3 regions of the Sedimenticola sp. genome follow, and region 2 is predicted to be linked to each of the others. Evidence: predicted binding sites of a transcription regulator. Region 2 holds the regulator's gene; each other region holds the start of a gene.
The links. The regulator FNR, encoded in region 2, switches genes on or off when oxygen is low (the NO sensors DNR and NnrR bind a similar motif). The targets are predictions, from matches to a motif close to TTGATNTANATCAA.
Positions count from the first base shown of each region.

Region 1 (4,980 bases), on a different contig from region 2:
TCTGCAAGGCCGCCAGGCGTAGGCTGGGTACTTTGAACAGGTGACGGTCATCGTCTATCCCGGAAACCTGATAACGTCCGAGATCCGCCTGGGTTAACTCGTCACCCCGGTCGCTAAAGTAATTGCCGATGGCTCCCATGTAACCGTACATGTTACCGCCGACATTTTTCCCCTGGTGGCAACTGGTACATCCATAATCCTTGAATAGCAGATAACCGTTTAGTTCCAGTTCACTGATTGCCGTCTCATCACCCAGCAGCCAGCGATCAAAGGGGGAGTTGGCAGTGATCAATGATCGTTCAAATGTGGCAATGGCATCGCGAATATTTTGTTCGGTAATGCCATCCTGGTAGATCTGGGAAAAAGCCGAGACCATTGCGGGATCGGCGTTGAGTTTGACCAGCACCTGTGGCCAGCTTGAGCCCATTTCAATCGGGTTGTTTATGGGGCCACCTACCTGCTCTTCCAGGCTGGCTGCACGGCCATTCCAAAATTGTACGAAATTGAATCCGCTGTTGTAGACCGTTGGGGCTTTTATGTCGCCGACGGCGCCACCGATTCCCTTGGAGCGGGGTTGGCCGTCAGAACCGTTGGTTTCAAGATTATGGCAGTGAGCGCAGCTGATACTGTCATCGGCGGAGAGGCGGACATCATGGTAGAGAATATTTCCCAGGTGAACCTTGCGGGAATCGAGTTCAATGTGCGAGGGTAACGGGAGTATCGGCTCATCTCTGGTGAGATGCCCGTCGGCCTGTACCAAAGGGATTGATACCAGTAGACCAACAGCAAACAGTAAACCTCGTAGAATCTGAATAACCATCTTGATTTTAAATACTTAAGTTTCTGCCTGCGCACTGACTATCAATATTCTCATTAACCTGTAGCGGCAATTTATCCCGGGCCTTTAGGTTCACTCATTATCCCTTGCCCATATCCGCAGGGAGTGAGAATTAAACCTCTTTTTAGCATGCGCTAGGGCTGGTGGGCTACCCAATCATTGGTTCGGCGCCACGGCTGTTCCACTTGCGCGCTCTCCTTAGGAGAGGGTTGCATCAGGCCCCAATGGGATTGATCTTCGTCTCTCAGAAAACCTGGTTCTATGGGCGTTGCTTGCGAAATAGTAGGGTGCGCAGTACTGTATTTCTGCTCAAAATTTCTGATTTTGATTGGGGGGTAAGATGCCGTGAATGATCAGCAAAAGAACTCGATGGGTAAGCGGGTGTTTGGCCATGGTTGCTTAACAGGGCGAATGGCTATCCTTTGTGCCAGCCTACTCTTTTGTGGCCAGGCGAATGCCTATGATGGTTGGTCGAGTGAATTGTCACATGCAGCAGGCGGCGCTGTAGTTGCCGGCGGAATCACGTTTTTGGCGGACAAGTACAGTTCGCATAGGGAAAATCGGGCGTGGATAGGTTTTGGTGTTAGCTCTCTGTTGTTTACCGCTGTGGAACTGACTACGCAAGGTAGCTCATATGGTAATCGGCTCGATATCGCCTCCCATGTGATAGGGTCTGCCGTCGGTGCATTTGCTACCGATAAGTGGATACTCAAGCCGGTGGTTAAACGCGAAAATGCCGTCAGCGCCTATTTTGGCGTAGAAACACGGCTCACCTTTTGAAGGTGTCGATATGACCTGATCGGATTGGTCGCAGGTTAGGTGTTTAATTTAAAAATCAGTCGAAGAGAAAAGCAGAAACCCGGACCCAGTTCCGGGTTTCTGTTTTCAGAAAGGGCATTCGAACGAGTGACCCATCAAACATTTTCAGGCTCTAGATGTGTTACTGGTATTGGACACTTAGTTCAAAGTTGTCAGCCGTCTGAACAGGTCGCCCCAACCGTGGGTGAAAATGACCAACAGGGGGATAATGGTGGCGAAGGTATAGAGTACATGGCGGATGCGTGCGTTGGCATGGTTCATCTCCATATAGTGATCAATCACCATACGGCCTTTAAATGCAATCAGGCCGGCTACCAACAGGGTTAACGGCCAGCCGGGGTGTCCGGTTTCGGCGAACCAGGCGCCGGCCAGCGTGAGGCCGATCAACAGTATCCAGATTTTTTCCGCATGGCCCATGATCACCTCAGTATGTAGAAAAAGGGAAAAATCACCAACCAGATTACATCCGTGGTATGCCAATAGACGGCTGCCGCTTCCAGGCCGCTATAGTCTCGGGAGGAGTAGATACCGCGACCGGTACGTAGCGCCACCCAGGCAAGTCCCAGCAGCCCCCAGAACACATGGACCAAGTGGTTGAGCGTGAGGTAGTAATAGACCGTGTAAAAGACGCCGGCCTGGCCGTCGACGCCGTGTGCAATGTTCCAGCGAATCTCGAAGAACTTCACCAGCGGATAGCCGCAGCCGAGTAGAAATGCCAACACGACCCAGCGCAGTGCCGTGGGGGAGGCGTCTTGTCGAATCGCGTGGACCGCTTTAACCATGCAGTAGCCGCTGGTGAGCAATAACATGGTGATGGTCACGCCGGCCAGGGTGAGCAGTTTATCCGGACCGCTCTGAAACGCCTCAGGGTGATGGACCTTGGCGACAAAGTAAACGATGAACAGCAGCAGAAATTCCACCAGCACGCAAAAAATCCCGACCCAGATGCCGCTGTTTCCAGGCACCCTGTTATCTGTGTCAGAGTCGATGTCTGTCGGCTCGGTTAGCGGTTCTGTCAAGGAGGGGTTCATGCTGTCCATTATTCATGAAGGTGATTTGGGCGATATGATGAAGGTCAAGCCGAGGAGGCGTGGTAGTCCTCTTACGCGGAATGACAGGCCCAGAGGGGGTATCCGAATATCTCTGGATGGCGTTCTTAGAAGAGCTTCATATAATTGGTGTAAAGTGGACTATCGATTGGAAAGTAGTCGCTTATGGCGGCCACGTAACGGTCGAACGGATTTATCACCCGGCCGATCTGTTTTCTTTGCTGTTTGGGTAGGTCGTAGCTGTTGAAGCGTACGGTGAAGGGTACCGGGTAGTCGGTGCCGAACAGGAGCTTGTCGTGCACCTGGGTCTGTTTGGATAGATGCCTCAGCGCCCGTGCCCGCATCGGCGCCAGGATGGCCGAAATGTCGGCATACAGATTGGGGTGTTGCGTCAGCATCTCCAGCAACTGGAAATAGTCCCGGTCGAAATGGGCGGGGTCTTTTGAAAGGTTGCGCCAGAATCGGAGCTTGTGGTTCAGCCGTCCCAGGCCCATGTGCGCGGCGATCACCTTGACGCCGCAGGCCAGGGGCAGGTCGAGCATGCCGATCCCCTCGAACTGGCTGAAGGAGTCGATGCTGTACTCGCTGCCGACATGGATGATCAGCGGAATGTTGTGTTGCCTGATTTTTTCGTAGTAGGGGATAAAGCGCGGGTCGTTGAGATCTACGCCCCAATAGTTCTGCAGGAATTTGGCCCCGCGGCAGCCGTCTTCCATGTGACGGTCGATCAGCTCCAAGGCATCGGGGCGGCGAGGATTGATCGAGAAGAAGGGGATGAACTGGTCCGGATGGCGCCGGGCCACGGCAATGACATCCTCGCTCATGGCGCAAACGGTGCGGTCGCGGTCGATTTCACGTCCCCGTTCGTCCAGACGGACATCGACGCCGAACAGGCAGCACTTGTCAACGTGCTGTGATTCCCTGATCGAGGTCGCCATGGAGGCGACGTAGGTTTCGTAGGGGCGCTGCACCAGCTGTTTGGGGTCGGCCCCCAAGCTGCGGGCAAACAGCGGGATGGTGATCTTGTCATACAGTCGATGGAAGCTGACTGCGGGGTTCAGCAGATGGGTATGGATATCGACCGTCTTCATGCCGCCACCTCCGCCAGGGCGATCTCCCGGGCTCGGTTGAAATTACTTTTGCCGCTGCCCAGTTTGGGAATGGTCTCCACGGCCACCAGCTGGGCCGGCTTCATCAGCGGGTTGAGGTCGGTCTGGTTGATCAGCGTTTTCAACTCATCCTGAGTGATGTTGCCAGCAAACAGCAGGATCACTTTCTCGCCTTTCTTGTCGTCGGGCACCGTGGTGGCCAGGATTTCGGCATCCTCCGGTAGCCGGACGCCGATGGCGCCCTCGATGGCGCCTAGGCTGATCATTTCGCCGCCGATCTTGGCGAAGCGCGAGTAGCGGTCGACGATGGTGAGGAAGCCGTCGCTGTCCAGGTGCCCCTTGTCGCCGGTTTTGTACCAGCGGGTGCCGTCCATCTCCACGATCACTTCGGCGGTCTTCTCTTTGTCCTTGAGGTATCCCAGCATTACCTGGGTACCGCCGAACAATATCAGGCCGTCCTCGCCCGTCGGCAGCGGTGCCAGGGTGTCCGGATCGACAATGCGGAAGCTGCCGCCGGGCAGGGGCAGTCCCACCGTGCCCGGCCGGTTACCCTCCTGGACATGCCAGCCCTTCAGGTCCAGACGGTCGGGAATATTGACGCTGGCCACCGGCGTGGTCTCGGTGCTGCCATAGCCTTCGTAGATCTCCTTGTTGAACTTGAGTTTGAAGCCGTCGCGCACTTCCGGGTTGAGCCGTTCGGCCCCGGCGACCACCACCCGCAGGGAATCAAGCATCAACGGGTGGATGCGGCGGTTACGGGTGAATAGGCGCAGAAAGGTGGAGGTGCCGCAGAAGATGGTGGCGCGCTGGCGGGCGATCGCCTTGGCGATGGTGAGTGCGTCAGTGGGGTCGGGATGGCACACCGCCGGAATGCCCTCTACCATCGGCATGAGGCCGGTCACGGACAGGCCGAAGGCATGAAACAGCGGCAGGGTTGCCATCACCACGTCTTCATGTCGGGCATCCAACACGTCGGTGACCTGGCGTATGTTGGCCATGATGTTGTGGTGGCTCAGTACAACCCCCTTGGGGTCCCCTTCGCTGCCGCTGGAGAACAGGATGGCGGCCGGTTGTTGAGTGTCCACCGGCTTGCCGAACAGGCTGAACAGCAGGCGGGCCGGCAGTAGCCGGGCGGCGCCGATCAGACCCAGCTTGGCACCAGGGG
Region 1 covers NZ_JBNKFS010000024.1:59,437-64,416, forward strand. Annotated here, with positions in the region: gene ACQY5R_RS15385 (cytochrome-c peroxidase) at 1-820, opposite strand, end outside; gene ACQY5R_RS15390 (hypothetical protein) at 1,184-1,618, shown strand; gene ACQY5R_RS15395 (cytochrome C oxidase subunit IV family protein) at 1,796-2,074, opposite strand; gene ACQY5R_RS15400 (cytochrome c oxidase subunit 3 family protein) at 2,077-2,583, opposite strand; gene ACQY5R_RS15405 (amidohydrolase family protein) at 2,814-3,797, opposite strand; partial or broken gene ACQY5R_RS15410 (acyl-[ACP]--phospholipid O-acyltransferase) at 3,794-4,980, opposite strand, start outside.
Region 1: ACQY5R_RS15400 (cytochrome c oxidase subunit 3 family protein) is a predicted target of FNR. The motif match lies at 2,723-2,736, and genes of this name have one in related genera.

Region 2 (4,980 bases):
TTTTTTTCCAGGAAACCGGTCATGTTGCCGGGATAAAAACCCGTGATGAGCTTTTCCGGGTGTGAGTGGTCTGTTTAGCAGGTAGACTGGTTACAGCCTGGATCGGGCCAAACGTGATATTGATGCGTTGCACAAATGACAGTGTCTGTTGATGAAGAGACTATTTAACCGAATTATCAAGCCGCCCTCGACGGATGACCTGCGCCGCTGGTTCGGTACGACGCCGGGGCGCGAGTTGCTCGCTATGGAACTGGATTGCCTGGAACAACTGCTGTCGGAGTGTTTCGGCTACTATCTGCTGCAGGTTGGCTGCCTCGGTTTGCAGATGGATCCGCTGCGCATGAGCCGGATTAAGTCGCAGGTGGTGCTGGTGCCCAGAGAGGAGGATGCCTTTGGCGCCCAATGTGTGGTGAGCGATCCCCAGTACCTGCCCATCGCATCGGACAGTATCGATACCGTATTGCTTTCGCACACACTGGATTTTTCCAAGGATCCGCATCAGTTGTTGCGGGAGGTGGAGCGGGTGCTGATCCCCGAGGGACACGTCATTATTGTCGGTTTCAATCCCTGGAGCCTGTGGGGCATCTGGCGCTTTCTGCGAATGCGCAGCAAGCGGGTTCCCTGGTGCGGCCACTTTATCTCGTCCTGGCGGGTTCACGACTGGCTTTCGCTGCTTGGATTTGAGATCAAGGCGGAGCAGGGGGTGATGTTCAGGCCGCCCCTCGGCCGGGAACGGATGATGCAGCGTCTGGGTTTCCTGGAGCGGATAGGTGAGCGCTTCTGGTCGCCGCTGTCGGGTGTCTATATGATATTGGCGGTCAAGCGGGTGTCGCGGCTGACGCCGATCAAGCCAGCCTGGAAGCTGCGCCCCCGGCGCATCCGGGGCGGCATGGCAGAACCCTCTGCGAATAATATCCGGCATACCAGGAGTAGAGATTAAGTGATTGAAAGGGTAGAAATATTTACCGACGGGGCCTGCAAAGGCAATCCGGGTCCCGGTGGCTGGGGTGCGGTGATGCGCTACAAAGGGAAAGAGCGGCATCTGTACGGAGGCGTGCCGGATACCACCAATAACCGGATGGAACTGATGGCCGTCATCAGCGCCCTGGAAGCACTGACCCGTTCGGTCCCTGTACGGGTGACGACCGATTCGAAGTACGTGCAGCATGGTATTACCGAATGGATCAAGAATTGGAAACGCAATGGCTGGAAGACCGCGGCGAAAAAGCCGGTCAAGAACAGCGATCTTTGGCAGCGCCTGGATCAGCTTGTGGCACAACACGATGTGCAGTGGTCATGGGTGAAGGGGCACAATGGCCACCCCGAAAATGAATTGGCCGATAGTCTGGCAAACAAGGGTGTAGAGGAGTTGGGTGTATGAGCGTGCGCCAGATTGTACTGGATACGGAGACCACCGGCTTGGAGCCCTCCCAGGGGCACCGGATTATCGAGATCGGTTGTGTGGAGATGGTCGAGCGTCGGCTGACCGGGAATAATTTCCATCAATACCTGCAGCCGGATCGGGAGATCGACCAAGCGGCGATCGAGGTGCATGGCATCACCAATGAATTCCTGGCGGATAAGCCGCGATTCGGTGATCTGGTGGATGATTTTCTGGCTTACATCGAAGGGGCGGAGTTGATCATCCACAATGCGCCGTTTGACGTCGGTTTCCTGAATCATGAGCTGCGGTTGTTGGGGGGGGATCATCCAACGTTGGATGCCGTCTGTAGCGTGGTGGATACCCTGGTCATGGCCAAAAAGATGCATCCGGGGCAGCGTAACAGCCTGGACGCACTGTGTAAGCGGTATGACATCAATAACAGCCACCGTGAACTGCACGGAGCGTTACTGGATGCGGAGATTCTGGCTGACGTCTACCTGATGATGACCGGCGGCCAGGGCGCGTTGTCACTGGATGCTGGGCGCGGTGAAGGGGATACGGCGGGGGAGCGGATTCAACGCCTGGATTCGTCCCGGCCCCGTTTGAAGGTGGTTAGGGCGAATGTCGAAGAGTTGGCGTTACATCAGCAACGGCTGGATATGATCGAGAAAGGGGCCGGCAGTTGTCTCTGGCGGCGTATGGAATCGCCTGAATCGGCCGATTCTTAAATCTGGGATGGATTCGCTCAGGTGGCTTGCTGTTCGCGCACGCCACTCTGGTCGCCGTGCACGATCTGTTTGATCCGCTCGATATCCAACAGTTGTATATGCTTACGCTCCACCTTCAGCAAGCCATCGTCCTGAAAACGGGTGAACAGGCGGCTGACGGTCTCGACCGCCAATCCCAGATAGTTGCCGATCTCATGCCGTGACATACTGAGATAGAAATCGGACGGAGAAAAGCCGCGGCGCTGGAATCGGCCGGACAGGCTCAACAGGAAAGAGGCCAACCGCTCCTCGGCATTGCGCTTGCCCAACAGGGTCAACATATCCTCGTCGTGACCGATCTCCCGACTCAACAGACGGTACATCTGGTGCTGCAGGCTGGGGATTGTACTGCTCAGCTCTTCCAGCCGGGCGAAGGGGATTTCGCAAACAGCCGTAGTCTCCAGGATCTTGGCGGAGCAGTGGTGGAAGCCGCTCTCAATGGCGTCCAGCCCGATCATCTCGCCAGGTAGGTGGAAGCCCAGAACCTGCTCGCTGCCGTCTTCGCCCGGGTCAAAGCTCTTGACGGTGCCAGTCTTGACGACATAGATACACTGGAAATTATCGCCCTGACGGAACAGATGATCACCACGGTGAAGCGGACGGTTGCGCTTGACGATATTGTCCAGCAAATCCACGTCTTCCGGAGTAAGCCCCATTGGGAGACAAAGAGAGGTAAGGCTACAGTTCCTGCAGGCAACCTTGATATTGTCGAAAGAGATGACCTTGTGTTCGCTCACTGGACTACCTGACTTCTCCGTAGGAAGGGATATTTTGCAGATTGCTTTGCTCTGGATCAAGTATCTTTTCCGGAGGCGTCCTGCAAAGAGGTGCGATGGAGATGATACTAAATGATTTTACCTCTGCCTGTCAGGTTGCCTGTCCCCTTATGTCCGGTGTGGGTTTCATGCCCGACCGAGGTGAAAACAGAATTTGATAGGTAAGGCGCCTCGTTTTGGTGCGTACGTGCCAGGGTTGGCCTGTGAAACGGTTCATGGAGAGCGATAAATAAGCGGCCTTTTGATTGAGGCTACAGCCTGTTTCGCGTACTATTAAACCCCGTCCTGAATGATTTCTTTCCTCCACCACAAGACATAGAGTCTATGACCAAATTCGTATTTATCACGGGCGGTGTTGTTTCCTCGCTGGGCAAAGGTATTGCCTCTGCCTCACTGGCCGCACTCCTGGAAGCGCGCGGCTTAAAAGTCACCATGATCAAGCTGGATCCGTATATCAACGTGGATCCCGGGACCATGAGCCCGTTTCAGCACGGTGAAGTCTTCGTTACCGAAGATGGCGCTGAAACCGATCTTGATTTGGGGCACTATGAGCGTTTTATTCGCGCCACCATGGGCCGCAATAACAATTTTACCACTGGACAGATTTATGAAAGCGTCATCCGCAAGGAGCGGCGCGGTGACTATTTGGGCGGCACTGTCCAGGTGATTCCCCACATTACCAATGAGATGAAAGACAGTATCCGCTTGGGGGCCGGCGATGCCGATATTGCCCTGGTGGAGATTGGCGGTACGGTGGGCGATATCGAGTCCCTGCCGTTTCTCGAGGCAATTCGACAGATGGGCGTGGAAATGGGTAAGCAGAATGCGCTGTTTTTGCATTTGACACTGGTGCCCTATATCCCCACCTCTGGCGAAATCAAGACCAAGCCGACCCAGCATTCGGTTAAAGAGTTGCGCTCTATCGGGATTCAGCCCGACGTGCTGCTGTGTCGTTGTGAGAGCGCACTGCCGGAAGGCGAGCGTAAAAAGATAGCCCTGTTTACCAACGTTCCCGAAGAGGCGGTTATCACCGGGGTCGATGCAGACAATATCTACCGGATCCCACTGCTCCTACATGAGCAGAAGATGGATGAGATCGTAGTTCGCCAGTTGGGGCTCAACGTACCGGCTGCGGATCTGTCCGAATGGCGGGCGGTAATCGATGGCCTGGAAAACACAGATGGCAGCGTGACTGTCGCTATGGTCGGCAAGTACATGAACTTGACGGAGGCGTATAAATCCCTTTCCGAAGCGTTGATTCACGCCGGCATCCATACTCACACCAAGATCAACATCAAATATATCGATTCCGAGCAGGTGGAGAAAAGTGGCACCGACTGTCTTAAGGGGGTCGATGCGATTCTGGTTCCCGGTGGTTTTGGTGAGCGGGGTGTCGAGGGTAAGATCGAGACAGTGCGTTATGCTCGCGAGCATAAGATACCCTATCTGGGAATCTGTCTGGGTATGCAAGTAGCGGTGATTGAGTATGCGCGCCATGTGGCGGGTATGACCGATGCCCATAGCACCGAATTCAATCGTGAGACACCCTATCCGGTTATTGCACTGATCACCGAATGGCTCAATGCGGATGGTGAGCTGGAAGTGCGCAGTGAAGAATCCGATCTCGGTGGCACCATGCGGTTGGGCGGGCAAGAGTGTCGGTTGGACGAAGATGGGTTGACCCGCAAGCTGTATGCCAGCGATACCATCATTGAGCGCCATCGTCACCGTTATGAATTTAATAATCAATATCTGCAGGTACTGGAGAAAGCGGGGTTGAAGATCGCTGGCCGTTCTATGGATGGCAAACTGGTCGAGATTGTAGAAATCAGCGATCACCCATGGTTCGTTGCCTGCCAATTCCATCCGGAGTTCACCTCCACACCGAGGGATGGCCACCCGCTATTCACCGGTTTTGTCCAGGCGGCACGGAAGTATAAATACGACATGAGTAGGGAGACAGCAAACGCATGAAACTTTGTGGATTCGAGGTAGGACTTGAGCAGCCGCTGTTTTTAATTGCCGGCCCCTGTGTCGTGGAGAGCGAGCAGTT
Region 2 covers NZ_JBNKFS010000001.1:75,100-80,079, reverse strand. Annotated here, with positions in the region: gene ACQY5R_RS00425 (class I SAM-dependent methyltransferase) at 152-940, shown strand; gene rnhA (ribonuclease HI) at 944-1,381, shown strand; gene dnaQ (DNA polymerase III subunit epsilon) at 1,384-2,112, shown strand; gene fnr (fumarate/nitrate reduction transcriptional regulator Fnr) at 2,130-2,888, opposite strand; gene ACQY5R_RS00405 (CTP synthase) at 3,252-4,901, shown strand; gene kdsA (3-deoxy-8-phosphooctulonate synthase) at 4,898-4,980, shown strand, end outside.

Region 3 (4,980 bases), on a different contig from region 2:
AGACCGATGTGAAACATATAACCAGTGACCACGGTAAGCGGTTGTCTTCTGAACGTGCCCAGATCGGGGATAGATCGAGTGAGAACGGTCTTCATCCCCGGGCCGAACTCGGTACCCTTGGCTTCGGCCAGATTCTGCTTACGCCCCAGTGAAATAATCTCAAACAAACGTAAGATGACACCAATTACAAAGATGGTAACGGCAATATTGAATGCCGTACCACGGGTCCAAATGAGAAAGTCCATCGGTTCATTCATGATGTTTTCTCCAGATCATCAATAGTGACAGTTCCATGTGCCTTCTTTGCCTCATCCTTGGTTTTGTAGTTGAGACCAGCCGCGGCAGCGCCCAACGCCAAACCGGCGGCCGCCGCAAATGCGACGGTTTGTGAATTGTCGCTAATCGGCACGGAGAGTGCGTTGTAGAATCCGCCTGCATCCCAGAACCGCGGTTCAGAACAGCCCAGGCAACCGTGTCCCGACTCCACCGGCCAACTGGTTCCCTGATTCCATTTGGCGGTGGCGCAGGCGTTATAGGTCATCGGACCTTTGCAGCCAAGCTTATAGAGACACCAACCAGCTTTAGCCCCTTTATCATCAAAGGTCTCGGCAAACAAACCCTTGTCATAGAAGGGCCGTCGATAGCAGCGATCATGGATACTCTGCCCGTAAAACACTTTGGGGCGTTTGTACTGATCCAGTTCGGGTATCGTGCCAAAGGTGAGGAAGTGGGCCAGCACGCCGGTGATCACAGTGGGAATCGGCGGACAACCTGAAACATTGATAATCGGTTTATCCTTGATGACATCGGACACGGAGACCGCCCCGGTAGGATTGGGGTTAGCCTGTGGCAGACCGCCAAACGCGGCACAAGTCCCTACCGCCACGATAGCCGCCGCATCCTTCGCCGTCTCTTCCAGCATTTGCAGGTTGCTAACACCGGCAATGGTGGAGTACCCCGGGTTGCCCAGTGGGATCGAACCATCCACCACCAGGATGTAATTCCCCTTGTTCTCAAGCATGGCCGCCTCACGGGCTGCCTCGGCCGCCTCACCGGCGGCGGCTTGCAGGGTATGGTGATAATCCAGGGAGATATGGTCGAAGATCAGACTCTCAACCGACGGCGAATGACTGCGGGTCAGAGATTCGGTGCAGCCGGTACACTCCTGAAATGAAAGCCAGATGACCGAAGGACGCTTGGCTTTTTCCAGCGCCTCGGCAATCGCCGGGACCATGGTTGGCGGCAGCGCCATCAGTGAGGCCGTTGCAGTGCAGAACTTCAGAAAACCGCGCCGCGTAACCCCGTGACGCCTTAGGCTGTCGCCCAGGGTACTTTGTTCAGCCATGTAACCTCCCTAATCTATTACGATCTCTGTCAATACTGTTGTTATTCTCACCACGGTCCTGATCAAACAGCAGGGCCGCTGCCATCTCTCTACGTTTTCGGCAAAACAGTTATGTCGATTTCTCCATCTCGGTATCCAACAGCTCTTCTAATTTACCCATGCTTTCGTACATGTCATCCGTCTGGGCACGTAGCAGATCCGGAATATCCACCACCTCAATCTGGAAGGCTATTCGCTCCTCTTCGGTGTTGTAATGATCGACAATCCAGACGCCGCTGAACCCGGTCTCTTTGACGGTTGTTTTGCCCAAAGCATCGAGCACGGCTACCACCTCCCCTTCACCCAGGAGTGAAAGAAGGCGAGCTTCGTCACCTGGCCCGAAAGGAATAGCCCGTAGGTCAATGATGGTAGGTTCACCGGTACGTACCAACCGCTTGAGCGCGTGACGCACTTCATTCAGCAGTGGCAGTGTATTGTGTGTCATCCCCGGCATTTCAGTCCCTGTTACCGATTGAGCGGCTTTATGATCGAATACGCTCATATGCTTATTTACTTTTAACACAAGACTATCCTTATTGTGAGAAATGGTTGATGACCCAGATCATGTTATCTTTTTCTTTCGTGAATATTTTTTTATCCATTCAATAACAATAACTTAATAATATATACCCGCCATCTGCCAACGTTAATTTGGCATATTAAACCCGGTCGGAACGGCGACAGAATCAGGGATGCCCAAGCGTCCATTGATCGATCAAATCCAACACTGTTTGCACCGCCGCGGGCAGGGCTGCGTCAACCACGAGGGATGGCTGTTCACCCCAATCAAGGCTTTCCGGCTCAATGCCGATCAATGCCCGTTTTTCAGGGTAATGATCAGAAAGACGGGCAATATCCAAAAGGTCGGTGAGGCCCACTTCGTGGACACTTTGCCTATTGCCCGTGAGGTAACGGTCCATCTCAGACTCCACGTAACAGACGATGGAACCTGGTGTGCCACCTGTCCTGGCGGCATCCACAACAATTAGCTGATCATGTTCCGCCAATAAGCCAGCAAGAGAAAAACTGAGCGTGCCACCATCGATAAAAACGGCATCCTCTCTGTCTGGATACTGTTCCTGTAGTCGCCGGATGACATGCACGCCTACCCCCTCATCCGTCAGTAGCGTATTGCCGATCCCCAATACCAGCGTTGTTCTCCGTTCAGACACCTTGATTTCCATCCCGATAAAAACTACTTAGGTACATATTAATATATAATTTATTACTAATTAAATGATCTCAATCAAAATCAAATTTACCTTAAATCGTTATCCTTAACCTGCAACAGTTCGTTAAAGACAATCTAGATCGGAGGGATGATATGAATAAGAGACGCCGCTTTCTTACTGCTGCACTCATAGCCACCTCTGCGGTTATGGCTCCTTTATCTGCTAACGCCTTCTGGGGATGGGGTCCCTGGGACGACTGGGGCGGCCCATGGTCCGGTGGACCTTGGGGTGGATACCCTTACTACGGAGGCTATCCCTATTATGGCGGCTACCCGCCTTATGGATATGGTTTTGCCCCCTATGGCTACTACCCCTACTACGGGGCCCCCTATCTTCCTGCCGCCCCCCAGCAACCGGCTGTAAAACCGAAACCGGAAGGGACAGACAAGTAGGTAGTGGGAATATGCGCCAAAAACGGCCACCTGTGCGCCAGGCAAACAACCATGAGGCACAGGTGGCTATCCCTTCCCTTCTTGCAACCAACCTGTACCCTATCACTGGCGCGCAACAGATCCGCTAAATAACTAGTTGTTGTTAACAGCGTCCACTTTAAGCACAATATATTGTGTTTTTTTGATTTCCCTTTTTTTTCCGATACTTATCTAATTTATTTACCCATAGAGGAGTTATAACCTGTTGTTTTTAAAATTTATTAGTCTTTTCTTATGCAGCATAAGCAGACTTGACAGAAGTCAACAAGCGCCATAATCTCCACCCATCCAAACACAACATATTGTGTTTTCATGCCAAACAGGGAAAGTAAAGCTACTATATATAGGGGTCGCACATGAGAGCAGAATTACCCGGATACACCCCAAACCGCTGTAGTTATTGAACACCCTTAACGACGTTGTGAAGTTTTAAACTTAGAAAAGCAATAACCGCCAGTGCGCACCGGAATTCCAAGTTCCGGATCCTGACGCAAAGCTGATATATCATATAAATATAAGAGCCCAAGGATTTGTGTGACATGAAAAGTGCCCACCTTAAAGCTGTACCCACTGCCGCTGTGGAGATTCCCTTGCAACCCGCCTCTCTTGACATCTGGAACACCAAGTATCGACTGAAGGCAAAGGACGGGACACCTGTCGACCAGGATATAGACGGCACCTATCGACGCGTCGCAAAAGCGCTGGCAGAGATCGAACTGACCCCCGAATTACAGCAAGAGTGGAAAGAGCGCTTTCTCTGGGCACTCAGACGTGGTGCCATCCCGGCCGGTCGTATCACCTCCAATGCCGGCGCCCTGGAGCATAAGCCCGCTACCTCAACCATCAATTGCACCGTATCCGGCACCATCTATGATTCTATGGATGAGATCCTGGGCAAGGTTCACGAAGCAGGGCTGACACTGAAAGCCGGCTGCGGCATTGGTTACGAATTCTCCACCCTACGACCCCGCGGTGCCTATGTGAGCGGTGCCGGTGCCTACACTTCCGGGCCACTCTCCTTCATGGATATCTATGACAAGATGTGTTTCACCGTCTCATCTGCCGGTGGAAGACGCGGCGCCCAGATGGCGACCTTTGACGTGGGCCATCCGGATGTCATGGACTTTATTCGTGCCAAGCGCGAAGCCGGGCGGTTACGCCAGTTCAATCTCTCCCTGTTGATCACAGAAGAGTTCATGGAAGCGGTGAAGCAGGATGCCAAGTGGGATCTGGCCTTTCCTATTTCGGAAAAAGAGCTTCACGAAGACGGCATCGACCTGACCAACAGCAAACAGATCATCTGGCGCGAATGGCCTTATAAAGAGGGCTTTATCGTCGATGAAACCGGCACCCGGGTGGCCTGCAAGATCTATAAGACCATTCGTGCCCAGCGGCTGTGGGATGTCATTATGTCCTCAACCTATGACTATGCTGAGCCCGGTTTCATCCTGATCGATAAAGTCAACGAGATGAACAACAACTGGTTCTGCGAAAATGTTCGTGCCACCAATCCCTGTGGTGAACAGCCTCTACCTCCCTATGGAGCCTGCCTGCTCGGTTCGATCAATTTGACCAAGTTCGTACGCAACGCCTTCACCCAGGAAGCGGCGTTTGATTGGGCCGAATTCCGCGAGGTCGTCGCCATCTTTACCCGTATGCTGGATAACGTGGTTGAAATTAACGGCCTGCCTCTGGAAGAACAGCGTAAAGAGATTGAGCTCAAGCGCCGCCACGGCATGGGTTATCTGGGATTAGGGTCCACGATGACCATGCTCGGCATGCAGTACGGCGATGCGGCATCACTGCGATTCACCGAAAAAGTGACCAAAGAGCTGGCCATGGTGGGCTGGAAGACCGGACTGGAACTGGCCCAGGAGAAAGGTCCCGCACCGATAATGGAGCAGGAATTCACCGTCACCAAGGAGATGCTCAC
Region 3 covers NZ_JBNKFS010000004.1:161,089-166,068, forward strand. Annotated here, with positions in the region: gene ACQY5R_RS04100 (hypothetical protein) at 1-257, opposite strand, end outside; gene ACQY5R_RS04105 (hydrogenase small subunit) at 254-1,345, opposite strand; gene ACQY5R_RS04110 (hydrogenase expression/formation C-terminal domain-containing protein) at 1,455-1,907, opposite strand; gene ACQY5R_RS04115 (HyaD/HybD family hydrogenase maturation endopeptidase) at 2,071-2,568, opposite strand; gene ACQY5R_RS04120 (sulfur globule protein CV3) at 2,709-3,008, shown strand; gene ACQY5R_RS04125 (adenosylcobalamin-dependent ribonucleoside-diphosphate reductase) at 3,587-4,980, shown strand, end outside.
Region 3: ACQY5R_RS04115 (HyaD/HybD family hydrogenase maturation endopeptidase) is a predicted target of FNR. The motif match lies at 2,621-2,634, and genes of this name have one in related genera.